Regions from separate parts of the Solibacillus sp. FSL R7-0668 genome, predicted to be linked through region 1. Evidence: riboswitches for the same ligand, from Rfam matches in the RefSeq annotation. Region 1 holds a riboswitch; each other region holds the start of a gene.
What was found. A riboswitch is a leader RNA that binds a small molecule or an ion and turns the genes downstream of it on or off. The one in region 1 is predicted to bind S-adenosylmethionine.

Region 2: it holds a riboswitch for S-adenosylmethionine, as region 1 does, so the genes downstream of both, MKX47_RS18525 (methionine ABC transporter ATP-binding protein) here and MKX47_RS15260 (methionine ABC transporter ATP-binding protein) in region 1, are expected to answer to the same signal.
Region 3: it holds a riboswitch for S-adenosylmethionine, as region 1 does, so the genes downstream of both, MKX47_RS01715 (O-acetylhomoserine aminocarboxypropyltransferase/cysteine synthase family protein) here and MKX47_RS15260 (methionine ABC transporter ATP-binding protein) in region 1, are expected to answer to the same signal.
Region 4: it holds a riboswitch for S-adenosylmethionine, as region 1 does, so the genes downstream of both, metA (homoserine O-acetyltransferase MetA) here and MKX47_RS15260 (methionine ABC transporter ATP-binding protein) in region 1, are expected to answer to the same signal.

Annotation. Positions count from the first base shown of each region.
Region 1 is NZ_JBBOUU010000001.1:3,030,270-3,037,779, forward strand. It holds gene MKX47_RS15255 (methionine ABC transporter permease) at 1-386, opposite strand, end outside; gene MKX47_RS15260 (methionine ABC transporter ATP-binding protein) at 379-1,407, opposite strand; SAM riboswitch class I at 1,548-1,651, opposite strand; gene MKX47_RS15265 (thioredoxin family protein) at 1,713-2,015, opposite strand; gene MKX47_RS15270 (toprim domain-containing protein) at 2,029-2,349, opposite strand; gene gcvH (glycine cleavage system protein GcvH) at 2,421-2,801, opposite strand; gene MKX47_RS15280 (arsenate reductase family protein) at 2,882-3,238, opposite strand; gene MKX47_RS15285 (phosphoglycerate mutase) at 3,977-4,207, opposite strand; gene MKX47_RS15290 (acyl-CoA dehydrogenase family protein) at 4,353-6,134, opposite strand; gene MKX47_RS15295 (acetyl-CoA C-acetyltransferase) at 6,188-7,360, opposite strand; gene MKX47_RS15300 (3-hydroxyacyl-CoA dehydrogenase/enoyl-CoA hydratase family protein) at 7,432-7,510, opposite strand, start outside.
Region 2 is NZ_JBBOUU010000001.1:3,713,977-3,721,486, forward strand. It holds gene MKX47_RS18500 (methyl-accepting chemotaxis protein) at 1-1,756, opposite strand, end outside; gene MKX47_RS18505 (hypothetical protein) at 1,945-2,067, opposite strand; gene MKX47_RS18510 (hypothetical protein) at 2,092-2,214, opposite strand; gene MKX47_RS18515 (glutathione peroxidase) at 2,643-3,188, shown strand; gene MKX47_RS18520 (DUF948 domain-containing protein) at 3,245-3,646, opposite strand; SAM riboswitch class I at 3,841-3,942, shown strand; gene MKX47_RS18525 (methionine ABC transporter ATP-binding protein) at 4,055-5,080, shown strand; gene MKX47_RS18530 (methionine ABC transporter permease) at 5,070-5,732, shown strand; gene MKX47_RS18535 (MetQ/NlpA family ABC transporter substrate-binding protein) at 5,746-6,597, shown strand; gene MKX47_RS18540 (M20 family metallopeptidase) at 6,613-7,510, shown strand, end outside.
Region 3 is NZ_JBBOUU010000001.1:344,561-352,070, reverse strand. It holds gene MKX47_RS01745 (HAMP domain-containing sensor histidine kinase) at 1-694, opposite strand, end outside; gene MKX47_RS01740 (hypothetical protein) at 708-842, opposite strand; gene MKX47_RS01735 (response regulator transcription factor) at 832-1,515, opposite strand; gene MKX47_RS01730 (DNA-binding protein) at 1,700-1,930, shown strand; gene MKX47_RS01725 (homoserine dehydrogenase) at 1,980-2,966, opposite strand; gene MKX47_RS01720 (hypothetical protein) at 3,218-3,616, opposite strand; gene MKX47_RS01715 (O-acetylhomoserine aminocarboxypropyltransferase/cysteine synthase family protein) at 3,782-5,074, opposite strand; SAM riboswitch class I at 5,204-5,319, opposite strand; gene MKX47_RS01710 (DASS family sodium-coupled anion symporter) at 5,736-7,235, shown strand; gene nfsA (oxygen-insensitive NADPH nitroreductase) at 7,328-7,510, shown strand, end outside.
Region 4 is NZ_JBBOUU010000001.1:1,856,382-1,863,891, forward strand. It holds gene MKX47_RS09000 (hypothetical protein) at 257-1,006, shown strand; gene MKX47_RS09005 (DUF3307 domain-containing protein) at 1,006-1,947, shown strand; SAM riboswitch class I at 2,028-2,136, shown strand; gene metA (homoserine O-acetyltransferase MetA) at 2,227-3,168, shown strand; gene MKX47_RS09015 (ABC transporter ATP-binding protein) at 3,258-4,028, opposite strand; gene MKX47_RS09020 (YczE/YyaS/YitT family protein) at 4,217-4,849, opposite strand; gene MKX47_RS09025 (HesB/YadR/YfhF family protein) at 4,943-5,233, opposite strand; gene plsY (glycerol-3-phosphate 1-O-acyltransferase PlsY) at 5,344-5,946, opposite strand; gene MKX47_RS09035 (hypothetical protein) at 6,048-6,188, shown strand; gene parE (DNA topoisomerase IV subunit B) at 6,378-7,510, shown strand, end outside.

The sequences.
Region 1 (7,510 bases):
CGAGCGGCTTCAATGACGCCTTTATCAATTTCACGCAATGCGATTAATACCATACGCGCGTAAAACGGTGCGGCCCCAATAATTAAAGCCGGTAATGCCGCATTGGCACCACGAATTGTACCGAGTAAAAATTTTGTGAATGGAATTAATAAAATGATGAGCACAATAAACGGAATCGAACGGAAAATATTAACGATTGATCCCGTTAAAAAGTGAACAATTTTATTGGCCCATAGCTGATTGTCACTCGTTAAAAATAGGACAATCCCGATTAAAATACCCAATACGAATGTAACTGCTGTTGCGATTGTTGTCATATACAAGGTTTCGTATGTGGCTTCGAGCATCTTGTCCCAATCGACATTCGGAAATAATTGATTAATCATGCTCAATCACCTCCATTTGGATTTCATGCTGTTTTAAAAATTGGAGTGCCTGCTGGATTTGCTGCTTGTCCCCATCAATGTGGACAAATAATGTACCCAGTGAACCACCCGTTGTCGTTGAAATTTTGCCATGCACAATATTAATAATCACATCAAATTGCTTAATAATTTGGGAAATGACCGGCTGCTCTGTTGTCGCGCCTGCAAACGTTAATTTTACGATTTTCCCTGATGGATAATTCGTTAAAATTTGTTCGAGTGATGCTTGTGTTTCCTGTGTTTCCCCAGCCGCTTGCGATACGAAGTTTTTCGTAATCGGTGCTTGAGGATGTTGGAACACTTGCAGTACATCCCCTTGCTCTACCACTTTCCCTGCTTCCATTACTGCGACACGGTTACAAATTTTACGAATGACATGCATTTCATGAGTAATAAGCACGATTGTTAAACCAATTTGCTTATTAATGTCTAATAATAAATCTAAAATCGATTCCGTTGTTTCTGGATCGAGTGCTGACGTTGCTTCGTCACAAAGCAATACTTCAGGATTATTGGCAAGTGCACGGGCAATACCGACACGCTGCTTTTGACCACCTGATAATTGTGACGGGTATGCTTTTCCGCGTCCCTTTAAACCAACTAGCTCAATAAGTTCCTCTACGCGCTGTGCACGCTTGTCTTTTGGGACACCTGCAATTTCAAGTGGAAACGCAATGTTTTCCTCAACTGTGCGTGACCAAAGTAAATTAAAGTGCTGGAAAATCATACTAATCTTTTGGCGCGCGGCACGTAATTCATTGCCTGAAGCTTTGGCAATATCCTGCCCGTTAACAATGACCGAACCTGTTGTCGGCTTTTCTAAACCGTTTAATAAGCGAATCATTGTACTTTTACCAGCTCCACTGTAGCCGATAATACCGTATATTTCGCCTTTATGAATCGATAAGCTTACATCATTGACAGCGGTTAAATCGCCGTTCTTTGTTTTGTAAACTTTCGTGATGTTTTGTATCTCAATCATCGCTTGAACTCCTTTACATGAAATAACCTACTCGTTATGTTCAATAATTACTTTTGTAGTTGTTCGCATCTTCGAACAAACAAAAAACCTTTCTACCACGACAAGTAGAAAGGTTTCGCAAATTTATACGTTGAACCGTTCTCTCATCTTTCAAAGTTTAACACTTTGTGTGAATTGGCACCTTTGCATAATTGCTGGTTGCCGGGTTTCATAGGGCACTTCCCTCCACCTCTCTCTATAAGAGTAACGCTATTAAGTTTGTTTTGTATGAATGTTACTTTAACACGCGATAACAGGTTCGTCAATTATTTTTTTAATATTTCATACAAGTATGGTACGGATTGAAATGCATAGATTTTTTCCTGTATTTGCCCCTTATTAGAAACTAATAAGCAAGGAACACTTTCGATTTTTAAATCATACGCTAATTCTTCTAAATAATTGATATTTGCCATTCCTATCGGTAAATCTGGGAGTAATTTCTCAATTACTTTTAGTATTCTTTTAGCCACATCGCATGTTCCACACATGGGCGTATAGATAAAAAATGCACTTTGCTCATGTTGTTGCACATTTTGCTCCCACTGCTCTCTTGTCCATTGCTCCATCGTCATGTCATTCCTATCTTACTAAAAATTTAGCCTGCTGTAATAGATCCCGTAATATAACGGTCGGAGTTTTTTCAACCTCAATATACTGTTGCGGAATAATAAATTGTTGCGCTTCTGGATATGCCCGATTCATGAGCTTACGCAATTTTTCTCCATTTTTATCTGCATCAAAAAATGTCACGATTTCATCATGCTCGTATGCTTCTAATAAATCAATTAAATCGACTTCACTAATTGTGCCATTTGTGCAAAGAATCGTTACTTCCTCAGCTAAAATCGGCTGGATTCTCAGCTTATCTGCCCGTCCTTCTACTACGATACATTTTCTCATGAAAGCACCCCTATCATTTTATAACCAAAAAACGCCAAAACCTAAACATATTAGGTTTTGACGTTGGAATATTATTGCTCGATTAATGCAGCGTAAGCGTCTGCGTCCATTAATGCTTCAACTTCTGCTTCATTAGAAAGCTCAATTGTGATCATCCATGCTGTACCATATGGAGATTCATTAACGAATTCAGGGCTATCTGATAATTCTTCGTTTACTGCAACAACTGTACCTGACACAGGTGCGTAAAGTTCAGAAACTGTTTTTACTGATTCAACACTACCGAATGGTTGATCTATAGCAATTTCGTCGCCTACTTCTGGTAGCTCAACGAAAACGATGTCGCCTAATTCAGATTGTGCGAAGTCTGTAATACCGATTGTTGCTTTATTGCCTTCAACTTTTACCCATTCGTGCTCTTTCGTATAGCGTAATTCTTTTGGTGTGCTCATGAGAAAACCTCCAAGTAATATGTAGTACATTCAACTTCATTTTGCCATAATTCGTTCGGAAATTCAACGACATTCAACGTTTATTTCCAAGTTTCCAAGAAGTCAGACTCCTTAAATCCTAATGTTAATTTTTTACCATCTGTTACAAGCGGACGTTTAATTAACATACCATCTGATGCTAAAAGCGCCAATTGCTCTTCTTCTGACATTGTCGGTAATTTATCTTTTAATTCTAATTCACGGTATTTCATGCCTGATGTATTAAAAAATTTCTTTAATGGCAGCCCACTCGCTTCATAATATGCCTTAAGTTGTTCTTTAGAAGGCGTTTGTTCAACGATGTGAATAGCTTCGTAGGCAATACCGTTTTCATCCAACCATTTTTGTGCTTTTTTACACGTTGTACATTTTGGATAGTGAATAAATTGAATTGTCATTTTTTTTGCTCCCCTAGTATAGTTCAATTTTTTCTATTGTAATCGAAAAATAAGAACAAATCGAGCGAAATTCGATTAATAGTAAGTGGACATCCATTAACAATGAATAAAATAAGTGCAGTGTGCATTCTTATTGGCGGGCTACGGCATGACAGCATTATGGCCACGTGGTACGTGTCCATACTACTGCCTTTAATGCCGCATGCAAGGCCCGCCAAACTAAAATATGACATTCTAATAAAATGAAAAGCGCTCAATGCTGCCGCTAGCGCTTTCGCGAGGCGGCGGTGTTAGATAAAATATGGTGCTGTTTCAATAGGGTAATTTTGTTCAAAATTTATCTCTTTGAATAAAATAATCTACTATGATTGTGTTATGGTAAAACCTTTTTAGGCTAAAGTTGACCTTATTAACATTATTTCGTTTGATTCACTATAATCTTTTCAAAACCTTTGCCATTAAAACCACTCTTAGCTTTATAACATAGTGACGCGGAGGGGGCTCAAGCGTGCGCGGAAAATTAGGTTGCTCCTGTCGCTGCCGCTTTCGTCGCAAAGCTTTTATTCAAAAGCTTTGAAGCCACGCCTCCCGTAGCGTAGCAGAACGAATTTTAGTAGAAAAACACACTTAATTTAAAATCTTGTATTGAAAAACGCTCATTTCCAGTCATTATGTGGATCGCATTATTAATAAATTTCTGTATAAGTCTATGTGACATTTTTGATTAGTTCAAAGCAGTTAGCTCTTCGTCGTATTCATTGGTTCATATTGAATATTTTTCTTAATTTTGCTTAAGTCTCGGTCAATTTTATTGATTAACTTATGTAATCCCTCATTTTCAGTGGCTGTAAAGGTTTCGCCTCTTTGTTTGCTGATGACAATGGTTTGATTAATTAGCCTCAAACAGGTCTTGATAAGAGCTAAATCTGCTTTAATCGCTTCTTTGTTGATTATATCGATTTCTTCCATACTTATCGCCCCTTCCCCTTACCTATCTATTCTTCATCAATCAGTAAATTCCTTCCAGAAAAAATACTATCAGCAGTCATGGCTGGTTATCCAAATTAAAACGAGATGTGGGACGCCACATCTCGTTTTTGTTTATATTGACCGATTAAACGATGTATTTTTCCGCTTCGATTAATTTTACTGAAGCTTCGCGTTTTTTCGGAATTAAGTTGTATGGATTGTTGCGCGTTAATTTACGTAATGCTGAAAGAATCATACGTGCATCATCACCTTCAACCGATGCGATTAATGTTTCTTTTGCTTCTTTTTCGATTTCAGCAAATGCTTCTTGGCAGAAAATTTGCGTGTATAGAATTTTTTGCGCTGCTTTTTCTTCACCGTCACGAGCAATCGCTTTTTGCGTACGGATTACTGCTGATTCCATTGCGTATAGTTGGTTTGCAATGTTTGCGATGTTTACAAGGATTTCTTGTTCTGCATCTAATTTTGCTCCGAAGCGCTGAGCGGCTGCACCTGCTGCAAGTACCGCAATTTTTTTGGCGTTTTTCACTAAATATAGCTCTTGTGCTAATGCTTCTGTGCCGATTTCCTCTGGCATTAACATTAATAGCTCATTTTGTAGCTCTTGTGCTACTTGTAATAATGGTAGCTCGCCTTTTAATGCTTTTTTCATAAATGTACCCGGCACAATCATACGGTTGATTTCGTTTGTGCCTTCGAAAATACGGTTAATACGAGAGTCACGGTAAATGCGCTCTACCTCGTACTCTGCCATAAAGCCGTAGCCACCGTGTAATTGCACAGCTTCATCTGCTACATAATCTAATGTTTCGGAGCCAAATACTTTTGCGATCGAGCATTCAATTGCATACTCTGCAATAGCACCAGCGATTACTTTGCCGTCTTTTTGCTCTGCTTCAGATAATTGGCTTAAACGATCCTCGAAATAACCCACTGTACGATAGTTTAATGATTCAGATGCATAAATATGAGACGCCATTGTTGCAATTTTTTCTTTTGTTAAGTTGAAATCAGACAGCTTTGTTTTGAATTGTTGACGTTGGTTTGTATAAGCAACTGCAAGCTCAAATGCACGTTTTGAAGCACCTACAGTACCTACTCCTAATTTATAGCGTCCGATATTTAAGATGTTGAATGCGATGACGTGACCACGGCCAATCTCACCTAATACGTTTTCCACTGGTACTTGTGCATCTTCTAAAATTAACGTACGTGTAGAAGATGATTTGATACCCATTTTCTTTTCTTCTGGACCTACAGAAACGCCTGCATATGCACGTTCTACAATAAAGGCTGTAAATTTATCGCCGTCGATTTTCGCGTAAACAACAAATACATCTGCAAAGCCCGCGTTTGTAATCCATTGCTTTTCACCATTTAAGATGTAATGTGTGCCTGCTTCGTTTAACTTCGCTGTTGTTTTTGCACCTAATGCATCTGAACCTGAACCCGGCTCTGTTAATGCATAAGCAGCGATTAATTCACCAGACGCTAACTTCGGTAAGTATTGTGTTTTTTGCTCATGATTCCCGAATAATACGATTGGTAAAGAACCGATCCCAACATGTGCACCATGCGTAATCGAGAAACCACCCGCTGGCGACATTTTTTCAGCGATTAATGCTGAAGAAATTTTATCTAAGCCTAAGCCCTCGTATTCTTCTGGTACATCCGCTGCTAATAAGCCTAGCTCACCCGCTGTTTTTAAAAGGCGTACCGAATGCTCGAACTCATGGTGCTCTAAGTTTTCAACTACTGGTAAAACTTCTGTATTTACATAGTCTTGCGTTGTTTGCGCAATCATTTTTTGCTCGTCAGTGAAGTCCTCTGGTGTAATAACGCGATCGATTTCTACGTCCTCGATTAAGAAGCCGCCACCTCTAATGATGTTTGTTGTTTGTTCCATAATGAATTCCTCCCTAGTTTCCTTTATGAATTTCCCTTTAGTTTTCGTTCTGCTTACAGTACTTCAAACACGCCTGCTGCACCCATACCGCCGCCGATACACATTGTTACGACACCGTATTTTCCGCCACGACGTTTTAATTCATTAATGAGCTTAATCGATAGAATAGCCCCTGTAGCTCCAAGTGGATGGCCAAGAGCAATTGCGCCACCGTTTACGTTTACTTTGTCGATGTCGATGCCGAGCTCACGTACAACTTGAATCGATTGTGAGGCGAATGCTTCGTTAATTTCCCATAAATCAACTTGATCCTGTGTAATGCCTGCGATTTCTAACGCTTTTGGTACGGCTACGATTGGACCAATTCCCATTACTTCCGGTGGTACCCCGCCTACCGCAAAGCCTAGGAATTTCGCAAGTGGCTTCATGCCTTGTTTTTCTGCCTCTTCACGATCCATGACCAGTACTGCTGCCGCGCCATCTGATGTTTGTGAAGCATTACCAGCTGTTACCGAGCCTTTGACATTGAATGCTGGGCGTAATTTCGCTAAGCCTTCAACCGATGTTCCTGGACGAACGCCCTCATCTGTATCGAAAACGATTTTCTTTTCTTGTAATTGATTATTTGCATCCACATAGTATTCAATCACTTCTACCGGTACGATTTCATCCTTGAATTTGCCTTCTTTAATCGCCTTTTCAGCTAATTCATGTGAGCGTACTGCGAAAGCATCTTGATCTTCACGGCTAACGCTGTAACGATTTGCTACTTCCTCTGCTGTATGACCCATGCCGATATAATACTGTGGCGCTTCTTCCGCTAGCTTTGGATTTAAGCGAACCGTATTTCCTGTCATTGGAATCATACTCATGGATTCTGTCCCACCTGCAACGATTGCTTTTGCATGGCCAAGCATAATACGCTCTGCTGCATAGGCAATTGTTTGTAAACCTGATGAACAGAAGCGGTTTACAGTTAATGCTGGTGTTGTATCTGGTAGACCTGCTAGCGCACCCACTAAGCGTGCCACGTTCATACCTTGCTCTGCTTCTGGCATCGCACATCCCATAATTAAATCATCAACCGGACCTTCATAGCCCGCACGTTTTAACGTTTCTTTTACTACTACTGCACCAAAATCATCTGGACGAGTATTAGCAAGTGTTCCTTTTTTTGCTCGACCAATTGGTGTTCGTGCACCTGCAACAATAACGGCTTCACGCATAATGATTTTTCCCCCTTGTGATGAGCTAGCAAGAATGATCTTGCTAGCGTAATAGTTTCATGAATCTATTATTAGTTACGTAATGGCTTTCCTTTTACTAGCATGTGCTGCATACGCATTTGTGATTTTTGGTCTGCAACTAGCTCTAGG
Region 2 (7,510 bases), 680 kb from region 1:
CGTCCATTTCAGATTTACTCGTTTCAATCGTTGCGATTTGCTGGTCATTACTGTCCTTCGATAATTGTATTTCACCCTGTAATTGTAATAAAATGTTGCTAATTTCCCGCGTTGCTACCGTACTTTGCTCTGCTAATTTACGCACTTCTTCTGCAACCACTGCAAAGCCCTTGCCATGCTCACCTGCACGTGCAGCCTCAATCGATGCATTTAATGCCAATAAATTAGTATTATCCGCAATACTTTCAATTAATTGAATGATTGTACTAATTTGCGCTGAGCTTGCTAACAACGAATTAACACGCTCTCCATTATAGACAACCTCGTTAGAAATCGTTTCGATCGTTTGTGATAACACATCGATGCCATGAACACTGCCCATCATGGTAGATTTCGTTTCTGTTGAATATTGGGCTAATTCATCCGTTTGTGTTAATACTTGCTGTAAAATATCCGTATTCATTTCGAGATTTTTTTCTGCTCGAATAACCTGTTCGGCCTGTTGCTGTGAATGGCTCGCTGTTGCCCGCACAGCCTGTGTTACTTCTTTTAAAGTTTCTGCCGTTGTACGCATTTCGGCTGAATATTCGCCCTGTGCTTTCGAAACAATTTGCGTATTGCTTTGCACAGATGTTAAGAGTTTCTGATAATGCGCGTTCACTTCATCAATGGCATCCTGAATCGCTCTTAATTCGGGCTCTTTGACATCTACCGCATTCGCATTAGAGCCGAGTTCGCGTAAGCGCTGTGCAAATATTGAAAGTGGCTTTAATTGTCGATTAATCATGCTCGCTAAAATAATTAATAAAATAACCGTTACAGCAATACTTCCAAGCATACTATTCTTAATGGATGAACCAATCGCATCATTTACTGTAGCTAACGCATCGGTTGTATAGTTGGTCGCTATAAAATAGGGCGTTGTATCAATTGAAGCATACAGTGCATAGCGTACAGCACCATCATAGTAAACAGGTGCATATACTTCTGCTCTATTTTCGTCAAATGTAACAGAGGCTTCTGCTCCTTTAAAAATAGCACTTACTTTTTCATCGTCTGTAATCATGCCTTTTTCAAATTTTGATGTATTGCCTTCGATTGTATTATCTGTTAATACTAAATTGCTGCTATCAAATAAATTTAAGCTATGTAAACCAAAGTCTTGGTCGAAAAAAGTGGTTAGCATTTCTTCGATTGCATCAGCTGCTAATGCTGATTGTACAATCCCATTGCCATCAGCACGTGGAATCGCTGTAAATTTAAAAATTTCGCCCGTTTCTACTTTTATCTTTAGTGTAGATGGTAACACATCCGCTTCTCCAGTCATTAGCATCTGGTAGCCATCCCAAATATCAAATAGGCTCATACCCGTAGCATTTTCCTCAGTAGTAAGTGTAAATGTACCTTCTGGATCGGTAAAATAGTAATCACTCATGCCCGTGGTTTCCTTCAATTGTTCCATTTGCGCGATTGTAACCTCACCATTTCGATCCATTTCCTTTAATATCAGGGCGGCACTTAACATGGAATTGTCTATTTCTTTTTCCATTGTCGTTACTTGCTCTGCTATTAAGGCTGTTAATCGCTTTAAATCCTTTTCAGCTGTTTCATTTGCCTGAACAGCTAATGTCGCTGTTGTTTCTGTTGCTTGTTGATCGATTTCATTGCGCTCGATTGCTAGCATGACGCCAACAATTCCAATTAACACAACTGTGAAAACAACAAAGAAGCTTAACACTTTTGATTTTATCGACATTACTTTCCTCCTTATGATTATGAAATACTTAAGGATTCCCCACATAAATAGTACCAATATTTTCAAGTTCCTTCTATAATTTTTGGAATATTTAACAAATTATCCTTATTACCTAATGGAGGCATTTTAGATAAAATAAAAAAAGCCAAAGTCGATTTAACTTTCGACTTTGGCTTTTCATGTATTGATTAGTTTGTAAATGATAATACGGCATTTGAGTATTGTGCTAACATTTTAGCCGCCTCATTTTTTGTTGTGTATTCGAACATACGAATATCGTTTGGATTATTGAATACTGTTACTACCCACATGTTTCATTTCTCCTTTTTTTAAAATTAGTTTGTGTATGATAATACCGCGTTTGTATATTTTGCTAATTGAACTGCTGCTTCACTTTTTGTTTTGTATTCGAACATACGAATATCATTTTGATTATTAAATACTGTTACTACCCACATGTTTCATTTCTCCTTTTTTATAAAGCTGTATTATAAAATAGTTCATTCCCCAATGACTTATGCGACTTGTTGTATAACACCTTATCTGAATCCTATTCTACTCCGATTATTTTAAAAAGAAAGCAATATGTTCACCTTTTCACAATGTGTTCAAAATTAAAACGCTTTCTTTGAACACTTTGTGACACTAGGTTTTTAGACGAATAATTCGGAAACAAGAGAAAAAATCCACGAGCGAGCATCTACTGTTGTAGTACAGAAGAAAAACGCTTTCATTTGATGTTTTTGACACGACACAAAAATCCAATGAAAAAATTCGAAACAGTTTTCATCGAGCTTTTTTAGTGTGAACAAATCAATTTTATGGAAAAGCAACCGTTATCTTTATATAATTACGAGGAAATGAGATACATATTGGAGGAATTTCAGTGAGCATTTATAATTACTTAGTACAAAAGCCAAACGGTGACATATTATCAATGGAAACGTACCGCAACAAAATTATGCTAATAACAAACACAGCAAGCCAATGCCAATTTACATATCAATATGAAGATATGCAAAAGCTCTACGAAAAGTATAGTCCCCAAGGCTTTGAAATTTTAGCTTTCCCTTGCGATCAGTTTGGCAACCAAAACCCCGAGGACGGCGTAACAACTTCTAATCAATGCAAACTGCAATATGGTGTAGCGTATTCTGTTTTCGATAAAGTCCAAGTGAATGGCAACCAAACACACGCATTATTCAATTATTTAAAGCACGAAGTCGATTGCCCTCAATTTGAACAGCAAACAATGCAACAAAAAATGCTGTATAACCGCATTCAAGAGCATTACCCGGACTACTTAATCGGTCGCAATATTCGTTGGAATTTCACGAAGTTTTTAGTCGACCAAAATGGTAAGGTGATTCAGCGATTTGAGCCTGATGCTTCCATGTTAGATGTAGAAAAAGCAATCGAAAGCCTTTTATAAACAGCAAAAGCATACAGGATGTTCGGGACTAGCCGCCTCATCCTGTATGCTTTTTTCTATCCATTGCGTTTTAAGAAACCCATAGCGGTATTTGTCCACTGTTCCACTTGCGCTTGGCGTACTGGGTCCTCCGCTGCTTTTTGCATCACTTTAGATGTTAGTGCCTGCGAGGAATCATTTATTTGATTTAGCACTTCACCCGTATTTTTCAAAGATTGTACAACGCCCTGCACAGTCTCCTTTTTGTATTCAATATCGTATTTCATTTTTTCGGCAGTTGCTGACAAAAGCATCGCTTGCGTTTGAATGCCGTTCATCTGTTTTTGAATCCCATCTGCATGCGAAAGCAAAACCGTCACTGTATTTTTGATTGGCTTGATGACTGCAATCATGCATACGATTAGTATAACAACTGCTAGTATTAATAGGATTACCGAAGCTAATAGCCAACTATTCACCTTAACGCCTCCTACTCATTTTCTTTATTTTATTATAGATACCCCATTTCTCTCTAGTGATAAGTAAATTTTTATCCTATTCATTTGTAGGCAATTCGTATTTTTCAGAAAAACAAAAATTATATAATTTTTATATTGACAAGTGGTTTACTTGGATTTATGATAAGACTCATAGCAAACGACAACTACATATTTTCTTATCAAGAGAGATGGAGGGACAGGCCCTTTGAAGTCTCGGCAGCAGCTAGTCTTAGCGTTGTGCCAAATCCTGCAAGTATACACTTGGAAGATAAGAGCAAAAGTTTTGATGACTATTCAACTTTCGTATCTTATTTTCAAGATGCGAAAGTTTTTTTATTGTCTCAAGAAGGCTTCGCATCAAGCATTCTAGTAAAGGTGGGTTTTAAAATGATTGAATTTTCGAATATATCAAAAATATTCAAAACGAAGGATCGAGAAGTTCATGCTGTGCGTGATGTCAATTTAACTATTGACCAAGGTGATATCTTTGGAATTATTGGGTTTAGTGGTGCTGGCAAAAGTACATTATTACGCCTGGTGAATTTACTTGAAACGCCTTCAACTGGCACCGTAAAAATTCAAGGTACCGATTTAGCAACACTCCCTCAAAAGGACTTACGCCAATTACGTCGTCGCATTGGAATGATTTTCCAAAATTTTAACTTAATGGCGTCAAGAACGGTTGCGGGGAATATCGGCTATCCGCTGAAATTAGCAGGTACACCAAAAGCAGAAATCGAACGTCGCACAGCCGAGCTTTTAAAGTTCGTTGGCTTATCTGAAAAAGCACGTGACTATCCTGAACAACTATCCGGTGGGCAAAAGCAGCGTGTAGGTATTGCTCGTGCGCTTGCAACAAATCCAGATATTCTTATCTGTGACGAAGCAACCTCAGCACTTGACCCAGAAACAACGGCTGATATTTTAAAACTACTAAAACGAGTAAATGAAGAATTCGGCATTACGGTTTTATTAATTACACATGAAATGAATGTCATTCAATCGATTTGTAACCGTGTCGCTGTGATGGAGCAAGGACAAGTAATCGAGCAGGGCGATGTTTATGAGGTGTTTACACAACCTCAGCACCCGACAACACAACGCTTTATTCAGTCAGTGCATCAGGATATCCCATCAGAGCAAATTTTAAAGGAATGGCAGCAATCTGGTGGTCAGCATTTATATCGTGTGCTATTTAAAGGGTCACTCACACATAACCCTCTACTATCCGAAATTACGCAAAAACATCAAGTACCATTCAATATTATTTACGGTTCGGTACGCGAGTTACAAAATAAATTGTTTGGTAACTTACTCATTTCGTTCCAAGGTAATGATACGCAAGTTAAAAAAGTAATCGACGAGCTTTCACAGCAAGTTGAAATCGAGGAGGTACAATTACATGAAAGTTGATTGGAATACATTTTGGCCGAGGATTGTAGAAGCAACAGGTGAAACGCTTTATATGGTTATTTTAACGCTTGGTTTCGGCTCAATTCTTGGTATTTCGATAGGAATTCTCTTATTCGTAACACGCGAAAACAATATTCTAGAGAGTAAGCTGACATTTAACTTACTCAATCTGTTAATCAATATTGTGCGACCGATACCCTTTTTAATTTTCTTAGTCGCCATTTCCCCACTTACACGAATTGTTATGGGGACGACAATTGGGACTAGTGCAGCCGTCTTCCCAATGACTATTGCTGCCGCGTTCGGAATCGCCCGCATTGTAGAAACAAATTTAATTAGCATTGATCCCGGTGTAATTGAAGCAGCAAAAGCAATGGGTGCTAGCCCACTGCAAATTATCTTTACCGTATTAATACCAGAAGCATTAGGGCCGCTTATTTTAGGGCTTACATTTGTCACAATTAGTTTAATCGATTTCTCAGCTATTGCAGGAACAGTTGGCGGCGGTGGTTTAGGTCATATCGCCATCACATATGGCTACCAACGATTTGATGGTAGTGTCATGATCGTCACAGTCGTCATATTAATTGTTTTAGTTCAACTGGCGCAATGGCTTGGCAATACATTAGCAAAGAAAATTTTAAGACGATAGGAGTCCAATCATTATGAAAAAAATCTTATTAACAGCGATTACAGCTTTATCCGTGTTTGCATTAGCAGCTTGCGGGGATGACAACGAAGTGATAAAAATCGGGGTAAACGGTGCAGATGGTGCACAATGGCCCATTTTAGAAGAAAAATTAGAAAAAGAAGGCATTGACATCGAGCTTGTCGAGTTCGCTGATTACACATTACCTAATAACGCATTAGCACAAGGGGAAATTGATTTAAATGCATTCCAACATATTTCATTCCTTGCAAGCTATGTAAACGAAAGCGGCAATGAATTAATTCCTCTTGGCTCTACAGTATTTGCGCCACTTGGCTTATACTCTGAAAAAATTACAGACATTAAGGAAATTAAAAAAGGCGACAAAATTGCCATTCCAGACGATCCATCAAACCAAGCGCGTGCATTACGTTTATTAGAATCAGCAGGCTTCATTGAACTTGCAGATGACTTTGGACTATTCGGTGATCCAACGAAAATTACAGCAAACAAATTGAACTTGGACATTATCCCAATGACAGCACAACAAACACCCCAAGTACTACCTGATGTCGTAGCTGCCATCATTAACAACGGTATTGCTGGTCAAGCCGGCTTAAATCCAGGCGAAGACCCAATTTACCGCGAATTAGCCGAAGATGAAAGCGTCTATCCATATGTCAATATCATCGCTGCCCGTGCAGAAGATAAAGACAATGAAGTGTATCAAAAAATTATCGAGCTTTACCATACAGAAGAAATTGAAAAGGCCATTGCAGAAGATACAAATGGCGGTCAGTTAATGACAATCTTATCTGACGAAGAGCTACAAAAAACATTCGAGGACTTAAAAACACAATCGAAATAATAAGGAGGAATTTCCATGACAGTAACCGTAGAAAACGAAGCAATCATTGCCAATTCAGTAAAGCAAAATAGTGAAAAATATATTGCAATAAGTAAGGCTATTCACGCCAAACCGGAAATCGGAAATGAGGAGGTGTTTGCAAGTGCACAGCTTGTGACACTTCTTGAAGAAGCAAACTTTGACGTAACAACAGCGGTTGCAGGTCATGAAACTTCTTTTTATGCACAAAAAGATAGCGGCAAACCTGGTCCTACAATTGCTTATTTAGCGGAATATGATGCATTACCAGGTTTAGGTCATGCTTGCGGTCATAATATTATTGGTGTAACTAGTGTTGCTGCTGCAATCGCATTGGCTGATACACTTGCAACAACTGGTGGTAAGGTTGTCGTACTAGGGACACCTGCAGAAGAAGGCGGTCCTAATGGTAGTGCGAAAGGCAGCTTTGTACGCCACGGATACTTAAAGGATGTTGATTTAGCCTTCATGCTACACCCTTCTGGAAAAACAGGTGTGACAAATGAATCGCTTGCCGTTGATCCTCTTGACTTTCATTTTTACGGACAAGCAGCGCATGCATCGGCTTCACCTGATAAAGGCATTAATGCACTAGACGCCGTTATTCAATTATTTAATGGCATTAACGCACTACGCCAGCATGTACCATCGGATGTGCGCATTCATGGGATTATTACACATGGCGGAGATGCACCGAATATCGTACCCGAATATGCATCAGCTCGCTTTTACATTCGTGCAACTTCTTGGCCAAAAACAGTGGAAGTTTCAAATAAAATCCGAAAAATTGCAGAGGGTGCGGCACTTGCAACTGGGGCTACAGTGAAAATTGAACGCTTCCAAAACGAAGTAAAAGACCTTGTTGTCAACGAAGTAACCGATCGTATTTTAGCCG
Region 3 (7,510 bases), 2.7 Mb from region 1:
AAATGGTCGAATAGTCTTTTTCAATGGTATACGTTTTATCTAAATAACCGGCTTGCTCATATTCGTATAAATTAACCGATTTCGTATGTGTACCGAAATCATTATTGTTAATGGATTCCTCAAAGACTTTTGCGGCATTAACATCCCCTTTTTTGAATGTTAACTCAGATTGATTATCCTTTAACTCATAGGCAAATTGCTTGTTCTCAGCAAAGAATGCCTGTTCCTTTTGCTTTTCGTCTTCTAAAATTTCATTGACGACATTTTCTTTTATGACTTTAATTTTATCCGCTACATAGGCATCATCTGCAAAGTTTTTTTGAATATCTGCCACCTTTGCGTCACGTTCATTTTTTAATGCCTGTAGTACATCCTCATCCTGTGCGTTATTAATATCATCCGCATATTGGTCTTTAATATTTTGAATTTGCTCTGCTAAAGTACCGTAATACAAACGATAACGCTGGATTTCATCTTTTGTTACCTCTAAAACCTCCGAAAAATCTTCTTTTGTTAACGGGTTTATTTCATAGCGCGCAACAGCTAACGCAAATTGCTCTGCTTCCGAATCGAATGAATTGGACTCGAAATAGTTTTTTCCAAAATAGCGATTCCCTTGTACGAAGACAACCATAATCGCAAACACCACAACAAACATAAGAAAAAGTTGGAGATGGGTTTTTTTGTTTTTCATTTACCATTCCTCCTTATAAAAAGTATAGAAATTGCTTCACTAAGGGGACGAAGCGTTCTGTTAAATAATCCATAAAATACGTGCCGAGATAATACACACCAACCACTGCCGCGATGCCACCAATCCAAGACAATGCTTTATTTTTCAATTTTATAACCTAAGCCCCACACAACTTTTAAATAGCGTGGATTTTTCGGATCGGCTTCAATTTTTTCTCGGATTTTTCGGATATGGACAGCCACAATATTTTCGGCATTATACGCTGGCTCATTCCACACAAGCTCGTAAATCTCACCGATGGAAAAGACACGTCCAGCATTTTTTAGTAACAGCTCGGTAATTTTATATTCGGTTGGCGTTAATTTCACAGGCTCACCGTCCACCCGTACTTCACGCGCAGCTACATCAAGCTCTAGCCCATCCACTTGCGCTGCATCCCCAAAATTCCCCAAATTGACATAGCGGCGCAACTGCGATTTGACGCGTGCCATCAGCTCTAATGGGTGGAATGGTTTTGTAATATAATCATCCGCCCCAACAGAAAGGCCATGAATCTTGTCCGTTTGCTCGGCCTTTGCACTCAGCATAATAATGGGAATATTGCGCTCTGCTCGAATTTTAAAGGTTGCCGTAATGCCGTCCATTTTCGGCATCATAATATCTAAAATAATTAAATGTACTTCGTTTTTCTCTAACAGCTCGATCGCTTCAAGCCCATCCGCTGCTTTCAATACATGATACCCTTCATTTTTCAAATAAATTTCAATACCATCACGAATGTCTTTATCATCATCCGTTACTAACACTGTCAGCTGACTCATCAAGCTCACCTCACTACTTTTTCTTATAGTTTTATAATAAGTTACAGTTCTTAATAACTGGCTATGGAAATTCTTAAGAAATTCTGAAGATTTCTATTCATTTGCCATTACATATCGAGATGCAGTTTACTTTAAATGCGATTATAATGAATACTAACAACAATTAAAAGGAGGAGACCATCACATGTTTAAATCAATTGAAGAAACAGCTAAGGATATCGGTATGCCCGAGCATCAAATTATAAAATACATTTATGAGGGGCGTATTAAAGCTGTTCATGATGGGGAGAGCTTTTTAATTAATAGCGCGCAGTTTGACACCTACCACGAACAATTAGAACGCATTAAAGAGGAAATCGAAATCTGGCGCAACACACCGATTCCTGAGGATATGGACGTGAAGGACGAGGATTAATAAAAAAACATGAAAAAAGCGAACTCAACCTATTGAGTTCGCTTGTTTTTTAGATTGTCACTGTAAATCCCGCACGCTTTCCGATGATTTCTGCGTAGTCCTCTACCATCACACTCGCTGTTGGATACATTCCTGCACCCGGTCCCGTAATCGACAGTGTCCCGATATAATTTGTTTCCATCGCAACCGCATTGAACACATCATCAACCGGATAAAGCGGATGATCTTTATCCACTAATAATGGTGCAACTTTTGCTTGAATTGTGCCATCTGTTAACTTTTCTACTTCAGCAACATGGCGATAGCGTAAGCCTTTTGCCGTTGCGTCTGCCACTTGCTCTGAAGAAATTGTATCAATTCCAATGACTTCTACATCTGACCAATTTGGCTGCTCACCAAATGCTAGGCTCGATAAAATCATCAATTTTTTAAAGGCATCCTGACCTGACACATCATTGAATGGGTCCGCCTCTGCATAGCCTAAGCGCTGTGCCTCCTGTAATGCCTGCTCAAAGCTCCAGCCCTCTGCACGCATTTTTGTAAGAATATAATTTGTCGTTCCGTTTAAAATACCTTGTACGCGACTCACATCATTAACAAGTAAAATATTTTTCATTGTTTTAATGATCGGCACACCGCCAGCTACGGATGCTTCGAACCCTACGAACACACCGTTTGCCTTTGCTAAAGCCTCTAATTCTTCTCCACGCTTCGCAAACATTACTTTGTTTGCTGTTATCACGTGGCATTTTGCTTCCACCGCACGTTTTAAATAGCCAAATGCTGGCTCTTCATTGACGATCGCCTCAAACACGACTTGTAGGCCCTTCTCTGCTAAAACCTCGTCCATTGACTCTGTCATTAAATGCTTTGTGCCCGGTACACGCTCACGGCTCGCATCTGTTACCAAAATCTTTGCGACCTCTAGCTCAACGCCTAACTTTTCGCGGAGCTCCTGCCTCTTCTCATTTAAAATATGGTAAATCCCCTGACCTACTGTGCCAAATCCTAAAATGGCTGCCTTGATTGTTGCCATGCCTTTCTCCTCCAAATTCAAAAAACAAACGATATTCAATTTCACCTCGGCGTAATTGCGTCCGAGAAATTAATAAATAATTCAAATAATTTATCTTAAAGAAAATTCTATCCTATATAATACACGAAAACAAGAAAAATCTCTCCTAGAAAGACATTTGTTTTCTGTAAAAAGTCATTAATCATTCAAATCTTATTATAAAATAGCAAAAAGCACCGGCAAGGGGGACTTACCAGTGCTTGAGAAATATTTCAAACGGCCACATTTACTAAATTATAGGTACGTAAACGGTAGGCAGTTAAAATTTTATGCATCACAATTTCTTCTTTCACTGAAAAATTAGGCACTGCGTATGGGCGTTGCACTAATTGAAATTCACCATATTTTAAAAACCATTCTTTTGCAGGTTCTAAAATATGTGCTGTACCATGCTCTTTATATTCATCTGCTACTTCTTGTACCGTGTAGCCAAATTTGAGAAAATCATGAGTTGTTTCTGAGAAAGCATGGTGTCCAAAAACGCTGTGCCACATCGCATTCACATCCGCCAAAATTTGTTGGATTGAACAAGCGTTCACGAATTCCTTTTCTTCATTTAATTCATAGATGATGTAAGCAGCAACGTTTTGTGCGCTATAAACTTTTCCCATGTTGAACAACTCCTTTTCGTTTATTTGTGAATATCAACTTATATTCCTATTGTATTACTTGGTTTTAAGGTTGTCAATAAAACTCATTAAAATACTAGGGATTAATTATTAGAAAATTCGCTTGTATTTCGAATGGGAACTTACAAGCGAGTTTCTTCTATTATATTAAGCGTTTATAGCTGTTGCTACCTTAGCTAATGCTTGTTCTAAATCTGCAATAATATCTTCTGCTGCTTCTAGGCCGATCGATAAGCGAATGAGCTCCTCTGATACGCCTGCAATTTTCAATTCTTCCACAGATAGCTGTTGGTGTGTTGTACTTGCTGGGTGAATAATTAACGAACGCGCATCCCCTACGTTTGCTACGTGTGAGAATAATTGCACATTATCAATGACTTGACGCCCTGCTTCACGTCCACCTTTAATACCGAATGTAATGATTGAGCCGAAGCCATTTTTTAAATACTTTTTCGCTAAGTCATGTGTAGCAAAATCTTCAAAGCCATTGTAGTTGACGTATTCCACGAATGGGTGGTTTTTTAAATACTCGGCTACTTTTTGTGTGTTTTCATTATGACGGACAATACGCAAATGAAGCGTTTCTAGCCCTTGTAAGAAGTTAAATGCTGCGTCTGCTGATAAAGTCGGACCAAAATCGCGTAGTAATTGTACACGAAGCTTTGTGGCAAATGCTGCAGCACGAGTGTCAATTCCATAACGAATTCCGTGATAAGAAGCGTCTGGCTCTGTATAGCCTGGGTGCTTGCCCTGTGTCCAATCAAATTTACCGGCATCTACTACGACACCACCAATTGTAGTACCGTGACCGCCAATCCATTTTGTTGCAGAGTGAATGACAACATCCGCGCCAAACTCAATTGGGTTACTACCATATGGCGAAGCAAATGTGCTATCGATTAATAATGGTAGACCGTTATCATGCGCGATATTTGCTACCGCTTCAATATCTAATACCTTTAAGCTCGGGTTACCAATAATTTCTGCGTATACTGCTTTTGTCTTGTCAGTAATCGCTGCACGGAAGTTTTCTGGATCGGATTCATCCACAAATTTCACTGTAATACCGTAGCGAGGTAATGTTGTCGCAAATAAATTATACGTACCACCATAAAGTGAACCCGCTGCCACGATTTCATCGCCCGCGCCCGCTAAGTTTAAGATTGAAAACGCTACTGCCGCTGCACCAGATGAAAGTGCTACTGCCGCTGTTCCGCCTTCTAATAACGCCACGCGCTCTTCAAAAGCACCTACAGTTGGGTTCATAATGCGTGAATAAATATTCCCCGGCTCTTCTAATGCAAAAAGACGTTGCGCATGAGCAGTGTCCTTAAATGCATAAGCCGTCGAGCGGTAAATCGGGACAGCAATCGCACCTGTTACTGGATCTGGCTTTTGACCTCCATGTAGTAATAATGTTTCTGGTCGTAAGTTTGTCATTATATTGCCTCCTAAAATTAATCGATGGTGAAATCGGTGTTATTTTGAGGAGGGTCCATTTTTAAATGAAAAAAGGGAGACCCTCTTCAGTTAAGAAGAGCGTCCCCCGCATATGAGCAAGTTAACCTCCTCTTATCTGCCAAAATGATTGTTCATTTTGTAGGACGTAGCACCTTAGTCAGTTCATCACTCACTGGTTGCTGGGCTTTCATAGGGCCTATTCCCTCAGCCGCTCTTGATAAGAGATATGTGATTTATGTTCCATCGTTGTTTCACAGTATAAAACAGAACATTTCCATTCGTCAATATGAAATTCATAAATTTTCTGAAATTTATTTTTTCTCTTTTTCTGAACACTCAATCCAACCAAGTAAAAAACGCATATTTTTCTATTTTAACTTAAATATTTCTATCTTTCTCCTTTAATCTAGCTAGTAATTTATTTATTTTAAAACAATAAAATTCACTAAATATTAACATCAGGAATCTCCATTTATTGCTATAATAAACAATGACAAATACTTTATTTTACATATCTTTGTTGAGATAACACATTGATACTTATACAAGTCATCTTGTCATATCTTTATCTCTAGAAAATGTCTTCACCCAAATTATTATACAAAACAAAACTTTATAGAGTGAAAAGGAGGCTATTATAATGGCAGCAATCAGTGAAAAAAATTCAAGTTCCACTGAACAAAAACGTAATTTAAAGCCGCTTTGGATTTTACTTGCATTTGCCGCACTCATTACGATTACGCTCTTACCAAATGACGGTGATTTACCTGTTGCTGGTCAACGAGCCTTAGCGATTTTAGCATTTGCCGTTATTTTATGGGTAACTGAAGCGGTAGCATACCCGGTTAGCTCAGCCATGATTTTAGCATTAATCGCTGTGCTCCTTGGTTTGGCACCAAGTATGGAAGATCCATCTGTTCAAATGGGGACAAGCAGTGCACTAAAATTAGCATTAGGTGGTTTTAGTAGCTCGGCGGTCGCACTTGTTGGGATGGCGCTCTTTTTAGCAGCTGCGATGCAAATTACTAATTTACATAAACGAATCGCACTTTGGGTATTATCATTAGTTGGAACAAAAACAAATGCATTAGTATTTGGTGCGATTTTAGTCGCAATCGTTTTAGCATTCGTTGTACCAAGTGCAACAGCTCGAGCGGGTGCAGTTGTACCGATTTTATTAGGAATTGTCGCGGCATTTGGTTTAACTAAGGAAAGTAAGCTTGCCGCATTATTAGTCATTACCGCAGCACAGGCTGTTTCGATTTGGAATATCGGGATTAAAACAGCAGCAGCACAAAACTTAATTGCACTTGGCTTCATTAAAACAGAATTCGGTATCGATATTACATGGGGCGAGTGGTTCATGTATGCTGCGCCATTTTCTGCCATCATGTCCGTTGTTTTATTCTTCGTCATGATCAAATTAATCAAACCGGAAACAGATAATATTTCAAGCGGTAAAGATGTCATCCGCAAGCAGTTAACAGAGCTTGGCCCATTAAAACGCAAAGAAATAACATTAATCATTACAACATTAGTCCTTTTATTCTTCTGGGCAACAGAAGGTAAAGTACATCCATTCGATACAACAACCGTAACAATTATCGCGATTGCCTTTTTATTAGCTCCTAAAGTAGGCGTGTTCAACTGGCAAGAAGCTTCTAGCCGTATTGACTGGGGTACATTAATTGTCTTTGCGGTAGGGATTTCATTAGGTACTACATTATTAAACACAAAAGGGGCCGCTTGGTTATCCGATACGATTTTCGGCTCACTTGGCCTAGATACAATGCCGATTTTAGCAACAATCGCATTAGTCACAATCTTTAACATCGTGATTCACTTAGGCTTCGCATCCGCAACAAGTTTAGCTTCGGCGCTAATTCCGGTATTTATCGCATTAGCCTTAAGCTTACCAATACCGGTTGAAAACCAAATTGGCTTCGTTCTGATTCAGCAATTCGTCATTTGCTTCGGTTTCTTATTACCTGTAAGTGCGCCACAAAACATGCTCGCTTATGGTACCGGTGCATTCACAACAAAGGATTTCTTAAAATCAGGGATTCCATTAACCATTTTCGGCTTTATCTTAATTATCATTTTCAGTGCAACTTATTGGAAATGGCTCGGATTATTGTAATCGACTTCAATCCGAAAATTGACTAAAATAAGCTTAAAGGAGAAATCCTTTAAGCTTTTTTTATTAGCAATACATACAAGGGAGATGTTCACGTGGAAACTAGAGAATTATTACGTAGTCACTCATCTGTTCGGAAATATACAGGCGAGGAAATTTCAAAGGAAACCGTTATCGACTTAATCGAAACCGCTCAAATGGCCGCAAGCTCACATTTCGTACAAGCCTATAGCGTCATTTGGGTAACAGATGAAGAGAAAAAGAAACAGCTTGGCGAA
Region 4 (7,510 bases), 1.2 Mb from region 1:
TCTATTACTATTTAGAACAGGTTTTTTATTGTTTGAGATAATGTCAACTATTCAGGTGAATTTTGCCTATTGTTTATAAGTTAGTTGAATGATAAGCTGTTGCAAGATTAGCCAGATTAAGCACCTATATAATCGGTCTACAAACCGAATTCGTAATAAATCCGGTTCTAGAACCGAATCGGTAATATATTAGGTCTACAACCCGAATTTATGCGGTATACTGTATATAGATACTATAATTGAAGGAGGGGTACGGATGGGAACAGCGGTTTCAGTATTTATATTAGATGTTACAAATTCAAGTAAATTTCGAAATGGTCAAGAATTAAGTGAGTATCTATCAGAATGGCAAGATGTGTTAGCGAATAACAATACTATAAAAATAGCAGTTAAACATAGAATGGGCGATGAAATAATCTGTGTAGTTGAGGGTTATTCTAATGCACTCGTGATAGCAAATTATATGGTTTATAATTGGAAATATGAAGACAATATGCCCTATTTCGGTATTTCATTTGGGGTGATTGAAGATAATATAAATACTATCGATATTGATAAGTGGAATAATATGCTTGTGAAAAATGCAAGATTGGCCAATAATTTAATTAAAGAAGATAAAACTCGTACAAAATTAATAGAAATGAACCCGTTAAATAAATTTGAAAATATAGAACGTCAATTAATTAACTCTATTCTAAATTTACAAAGTGCAGCCATTTTAAAGCAAACAACGAAGCAAAGAGAGATTTTAGGTCTATATAGTCTTTTACGCTCACAAAAGGAAGTTGCACTTACATTAAATAAATCAACTTCTACAGTTTGGGAGCATTTTACTGTGGGGAAAACAGATTTAATATTAGATGCTTCTGAATCTTTATATGACTTATTAAATTCAAAAGAAATACAATTAAATCCTGAAAATAAAATACAAGAAAAACAGAAGAAATTCGAGCTGGAATTAAGAAGAAATATTGAGCAATTCCGATTGGGACAGGGATATAAATAATGTTAATTTTACTATTTATATTAGGACATTTTATAGCGGATTATCCATTTCAATCGAGTGAAATGGTAGCCAAAAAGAAGGAAGGACCTGCAGCAGTCTTTCAACATGTAGCGATACATTTATTAACATATGTAATGCTAACGATAATGAGTATTATATTAGGTTTAATTGAATATGATGTCCTACTGGTAGTTTATATTTTTATTATTTGTTTAATCCACCTATTAACGGATTTAACAAAAGAAAAGTTAAATGACCATATTGAAAAGCGTACGGATATTAGTAAGTATCAAATTTCAATGAGACTAACATTATTGTATATCGTAGACCAAATCATTCATATTGTTAGCATTGTTATATTCACTATTGTTCTATTTGACGATTTTGAAAGTAAACTAAGCAAATTATTTAACTCTATTGCTTCAGGTCAACCTTTAGATTTGAATTTTCAATCAAAGATTATTATTACTTTGATTATTTTGTTAATAAATTCATATTTTTCTGGACACCTTATCGGGAAAATGTTAACAGAATTTAGACCAACAAACAAAATCATAGAAACAACAGTTGAAGGAAAGTTTACTTCGAGCAATACAAACTTGAAATACGATGGTTTTAATGAAAAAGATATTGAAAAACAATTAGATCAATATGTAACTAAAATAGAAGATGATGTAAAATTGAATAAAAAAATATCTTTAATTAGTGACTCACCCCCAAAAGCTGGGATGTGGATAGGTATCTTAGAAAGAAATTTAATATTAATACTTTGTGTATCCAACAATTTATCTAGTATTGGATTTTTAATCGCAATGAAAGCCTTAACGAGATTCAAACAATTTGATGATAAAAGTTTTTCTGAATATTATTTAATAGGTACGATGTTAAGCATCATATTAGGAATTACAGCTGGATTTGTAATGAAATTTATTTGGTTGTAAATAAGCATAGCTCAAAAAAATTTTTTATTAGAATTATTGCGAAAATTAGCCTAACATGGTACACTTATGACAATTTAATAGTCTTATCAAGAGAAGCGGAGGGACTTGGCCCGTTGATGTTTCAGCAACCTCTAACATGGTTAGAAAGGTGCTAATTCCAGCAAGGGGACTTCCCTTGGCAGATAAGTTCGGTTTAAAAGCCTCTCATTTCTGTTTACGCTGGAAATGAGAGGCTTTTTGATTTGTATAAAATGTACAAAAATTGAGGGGGAACAAGCGATGCCAATTAATATTCCAAAAAGTTTACCGGCTGGCGAGCTATTAAGACAAGAGAAAATTTTCGTGATGGAAGAGGACCGCGCGAAAACACAACAAATCCGACCATTAAATATTTTGGTGTTTAACTTAATGCCTGAGAAAGAAAAAACGGAGCTACAGTTATTACGTTTACTAGGTAATACGCCACTGCAAGTGAATGTTACCTTTTTAAATACGGCTACCTATGAATCGAAAAATGTATCAAAATCACATTTAGATACATTTTATCAAACCTTTGATGAGGTGAAGCATCGTCGTTATGATGGTTTAATCATCACAGGGGCACCAGTGGAAAAGATGGAATTTGAAGAAGTGGGCTATTGGCAGGAAATTACACAGGTAATGGATTGGGCTGATAAAAACGTTACATCCATCATGCATATTTGTTGGGGCGCACAGGCGGCGTTATACCACCACTTTGGCATTGGTAAGTTTGAGCTTCCGAAAAAATGCTCGGGCATTTATTCGCATGTGATTACGGATCTAACCGTAGATTTAGTGCGAGGCTTTAGCGATGAATATGTCGCACCGCATTCGCGCCATACATCTGTATCGATTGAAGAAGTAAGAGCGCATCCTGATTTACGTTTACTCAGCTATTCAGACGATGCGGGGGTCTTTATTGCGCAATCTAAAAATAATAAGCATATTATGATCACGGGGCATCTGGAATACGATGCGACGACGTTATCGGATGAATATTTCCGTGACATGGAAAAAGATCCAGAAAATACAGAGATTCCGGTCAATTACTTCCCAAATAATGACCCACAGCAAGCGCCGAAAAATGTTTGGCGTGCACACTCGCATTTATTATTTTACAACTGGCTAAATTATTATGTATATCAAGAAACACCATATGATTGGCATTATGTAGAGGAGCAGATTGAGTTTCATATTTAAGTAGCGAATCGCAGCTCAGACGAAATGAAATGTAGGTGAGGTGGGTATAACCTCATTCAATTCGTCTGAGTGCGTTTTTATTTGAAAGCTTATTTTACCGCTATCCAGGCGCGGTCACGTTGGATTTGTAAGCTTACGTCACGACCAAAGAAGTTGCTTAATACGGGCTCGGTTAAAATTTGCTCACGTGTACCAGTAGCAGCGTCCTTACCATCTTTCATCAATAGCACATGCTGGAAACAGGGCAATATTTCTTCTACATGATGGGTGACATAGATAAGGGTTGGGCAGTTTTCACGACCTGCAATTTGTTCGATTGTTTGTAGTAAATTTTCTCGTTCTATGATATCTAAGCCACCACACGGTTCATCTAAAATGAGAATGTCCGGATTGGCCATAATTGCGCGTGAAATCTGAATGCGTTGACGTTCGCCTTGTGATAAATACTCGAATGTTTTATTCGCTAAGTGATCACAGTTAAATTGTTTCATAATCCGTACTGCTTCTTCAATTTCGGCTTCACTCACTTCCTCAAATAAGCGTAACGCTCCAAATTTGCCACTTAACACAATTTCAATGGCATTATCCTGCCAGTTTAAATTATCAATCATCGCATTGCTGACCCAGCCAATTCGACGACGCAGTTTCGGAATATAGGTCTCGCCATAGGTTTCACCTAATACTTGTACTTTGCCTTCGTTTGGCCAGATATAGCCATTAATGACCTTTAATAAAGTGGTTTTGCCAGAGCCGTTTAAGCCTAAAATGGCCCAATGTTGATTTTTTTCAACCTGCCAATTTAATCGGTCCAAAATTAATTTTTCATTGCGATAGAGCTTAATGTTTTCGATATGTATCATTTACAAACACCTCCACCTTAAACTATGCACCTTTTTTCTAAAAACGAAAAGGAAATAGTGCCAATGGAGGCAATATACACAAATTTGTAATAAATAAAGGAAAAAAGCTAGCATGAATTCGGTCATACACCGCATTCACACTAGCTCAGTTGATAAGTTTAAGGCGTTATGAGCAAGCCTACAATCCCTTATAAAATCGCACTTTCCGTTCCTGAAGCGCGGAAAAATAGTTTTTCATTTAATCGTAAAGCCCATTGAACAACAGGTCCTAAGCCCAATGCCATAAAGACGGTACCTACACCAATTGGACCACCTAGTAAAAAACCAATGATTGCTACGGTAACCTCAATTGTTGTGCGTGCACGGTTAACTGTCCAGCCAAGGCGGTGAACAAGCAGTAACATTAATGTGTCACGTGGGCCAATCCCTAAATTTGCGACCATATACATCCCACAGCCAAAGCCCAATAGAACAATTCCAACAATAAATGCTAATGTTTGTTCAAAGAGATGATGTAAATCTGGGAGCATATATAAAAAAATATCGATAAAAATCCCGGTCAAAAACATATCTAAATACGTTCCGATTTTCGGTAAACGCTTCGTCAATAGCGCATCAATGGCTAAAATGATTAAGCCTAAAATAATCGACCAAGTTCCTACGGTTAAGCCGAAATTCTTCTGCAGGCCAATGTGCAGCACGTCCCAAGAACCGACGCCTAGAACTTGTGCTTTAATCGTTAATGCGACACCAAGCGATAAAATAATAATGCCGGTAATAAAAAATACACAGCGCCAATAAAAACCTTGTTTTACATTCAATTGCAATCCCTCGTTGTTCATAAAGTTCGACTTGTATATTATAACGAGTTAATATGCCAAAACAGGGATTACAATATATTTGAAAAATTTAAACTATTTTTCGTAGGAGTAGCTGAGCTCGTCGTTCGTTGTATCGACATTGACGATTAGGTGATGATCGTTAAAAAACCACTCATCCGTTTTTTCAATATAAAAATGAATGTCCTCCACAACCGTTTCAATCCCAATTTCATGAGGCTGTTCGCGATTCATTCCAAGTGAAAACCCTTCGTGAAATGGGGAAGAACCGCCATAGCGTGCATAAAAGCGAATATAATCCCCTGATTGTGCTTCTAATTCTTGCTTGAACCAATTAATTGCATCATTTGTTAATTTAATTTCCATGTGATTCACCTCATTATTCTTTTTGACGTAAAACTTCCAGTGCACATCCATTATAACGATAATAAAAGCATGCTGAAAGTTTTTTCACTCTCAGCATGCTAGCAAGGTATTTAAAAGCCTTTAATTTTCGGTTCTGTCCCATTTTTGATGCGTTTTATGTTTTCACGGTGACGGTAGAAAATGAAGCCGGCTAAAAACGAGATTAAAATAAATAACGCAAAGTTTCCTGTGACAATCCAGAAAATAGTTACATAAATCATCGCAGCGGTTGCTGTAATCATCGATGTTAAGCTAACCATCTTTGTTGTTTTTAAGGAAATTAAAAAGACTACTAATAATACTAAAAATAATGGTAAGTTATAGCCTAATATAACACCCGCGCTTGTTGCGACCGCTTTACCGCCACGGAATTTAGCGAAAATCGGGAACATATGCCCCGCTACGGCAACAATTCCTAAAATAAGCGGATGGACGGTACTCTCTGCGAAAATGGGTAAGAGTGGCAATAGGACTGCAGCCGTTCCTTTTAAAATATCGATTAGCAATACAGCAATACCCGGTTTTTTACCTAATACGCGAAATGTGTTGGTCGTTCCTAAATTTCCGCTACCATGCTGGCGAATGTCCGTTTTGTAAAAAAGATTGCCAATCCATAGAGCCGATGGAATGGAACCGATTAAATAAGCACAAATAATAATCAAAGCATTAAACAAGAGTTGTGCTCCTTTCGAAATTCAGAATTATTAGTTGGTACTAATAGTATGTATTGAATATTCTACACCGTTTTCATTTAGAAGAAAAGAGGAATTATCAAATGAGTTTTGGTGAAGCTATAGAATCAGCCAAAACAGACATCAAAATAAATTCAAACGCAAATACGGAATTGATCATATATCGTATTGAAATGGAATACAACCCTTTTTATTTAGCTATGCCAATTTACCGATTCTCATAAAACTTACAGGAAAATAGTTACATTTGACGAAAAAGTATTATAGGATATGCTTTTAAAGGGGCATTTTTGATGATACAATTAATCCTTGCAACGAATAAAACATCGCACATAACATTGACAGCGTGCGATTTTGGCGGTACGATTAGATAGAAATAGAACGTTTGTTTGTATTTTTGGAGGGGATTGCATTTGGTAAAAAACCAAACAGGTGTTTCTTATAATGAAGATGCCATTCAAGTATTAGAGGGTTTAGAAGCCGTACGAAAAAGACCAGGGATGTATATTGGTTCCACGGATAGCCGAGGTCTTCACCACTTAGTGTATGAGATTGTTGATAATGCTGTGGATGAAGCGCTTGCTGGATTTGGGAATCATATCATCGTGAAAATTCATGAAGATAATAGTATTAGTGTACGTGACCATGGTCGTGGTATGCCAACAGGAATGCATAAAATGGGCAAGCCAACGCCGGAAATTATTTTCACTGTGCTACATGCCGGTGGGAAGTTTGGTCAGGGTGGCTATAAAACAAGTGGTGGATTGCACGGTGTCGGTTCATCCGTGGTAAATGCCCTGTCGACATTTTTAGAAGTAACGATTCATCGTGAAGGACAAATCTATAAACAGCGATTTGAAAACGGAGGAAAACCTGCTACTTCGTTAGATATTCTCGGAAAAACGAAAGAAAATGGGACATTAGTTCATTTCCTACCAGATCCTACAATTTTTTCAGTAACAAAATATAATTACGATACATTAGCTGAGCGTTTACGTGAGTCAGCCTTTTTATTAAAAGGTTTAAAAATTGAGCTGATTGATGAGCGCGGTGAAGGAAAGCACGAGTTTTTCCATTATGAAAGCGGTATCGAGGCATTTGTCGCTTATTTAAACGAAGAAAAAGACGTCTTGCATCCAGTCAAATATGTTGAAGGGGATATGCAGGAAATAGAGGTTGAATTTGCGTTCCAGTTTAACGATGGTTATTCTGAAACGATTTTGTCATTCGTAAATAACGTACGTACGCGAGATGGTGGTACGCACGAAACCGGTGCAAAAGCGGCAATGACACGTGTTTTTAATGATTACGCAAAAAAAATCGGCTTGCTAAAAGAAAAGGATAAAAACTTAGAAGGCGCTGATATTCGCGAAGGCTTAACGGCGATTGTTTCCGTACGAATTCCAGAAAATTTATTACAATTCGAAGGGCAAACAAAGGGCAAGCTTGGGACTTCCGAGGCGCGCTCAGCGGTGGATACCGTTGTTTCGGAAAAGCTGATGTATGTACTGGAGGAAAACGCAGAGCTATCGGCATCTCTTGTCCG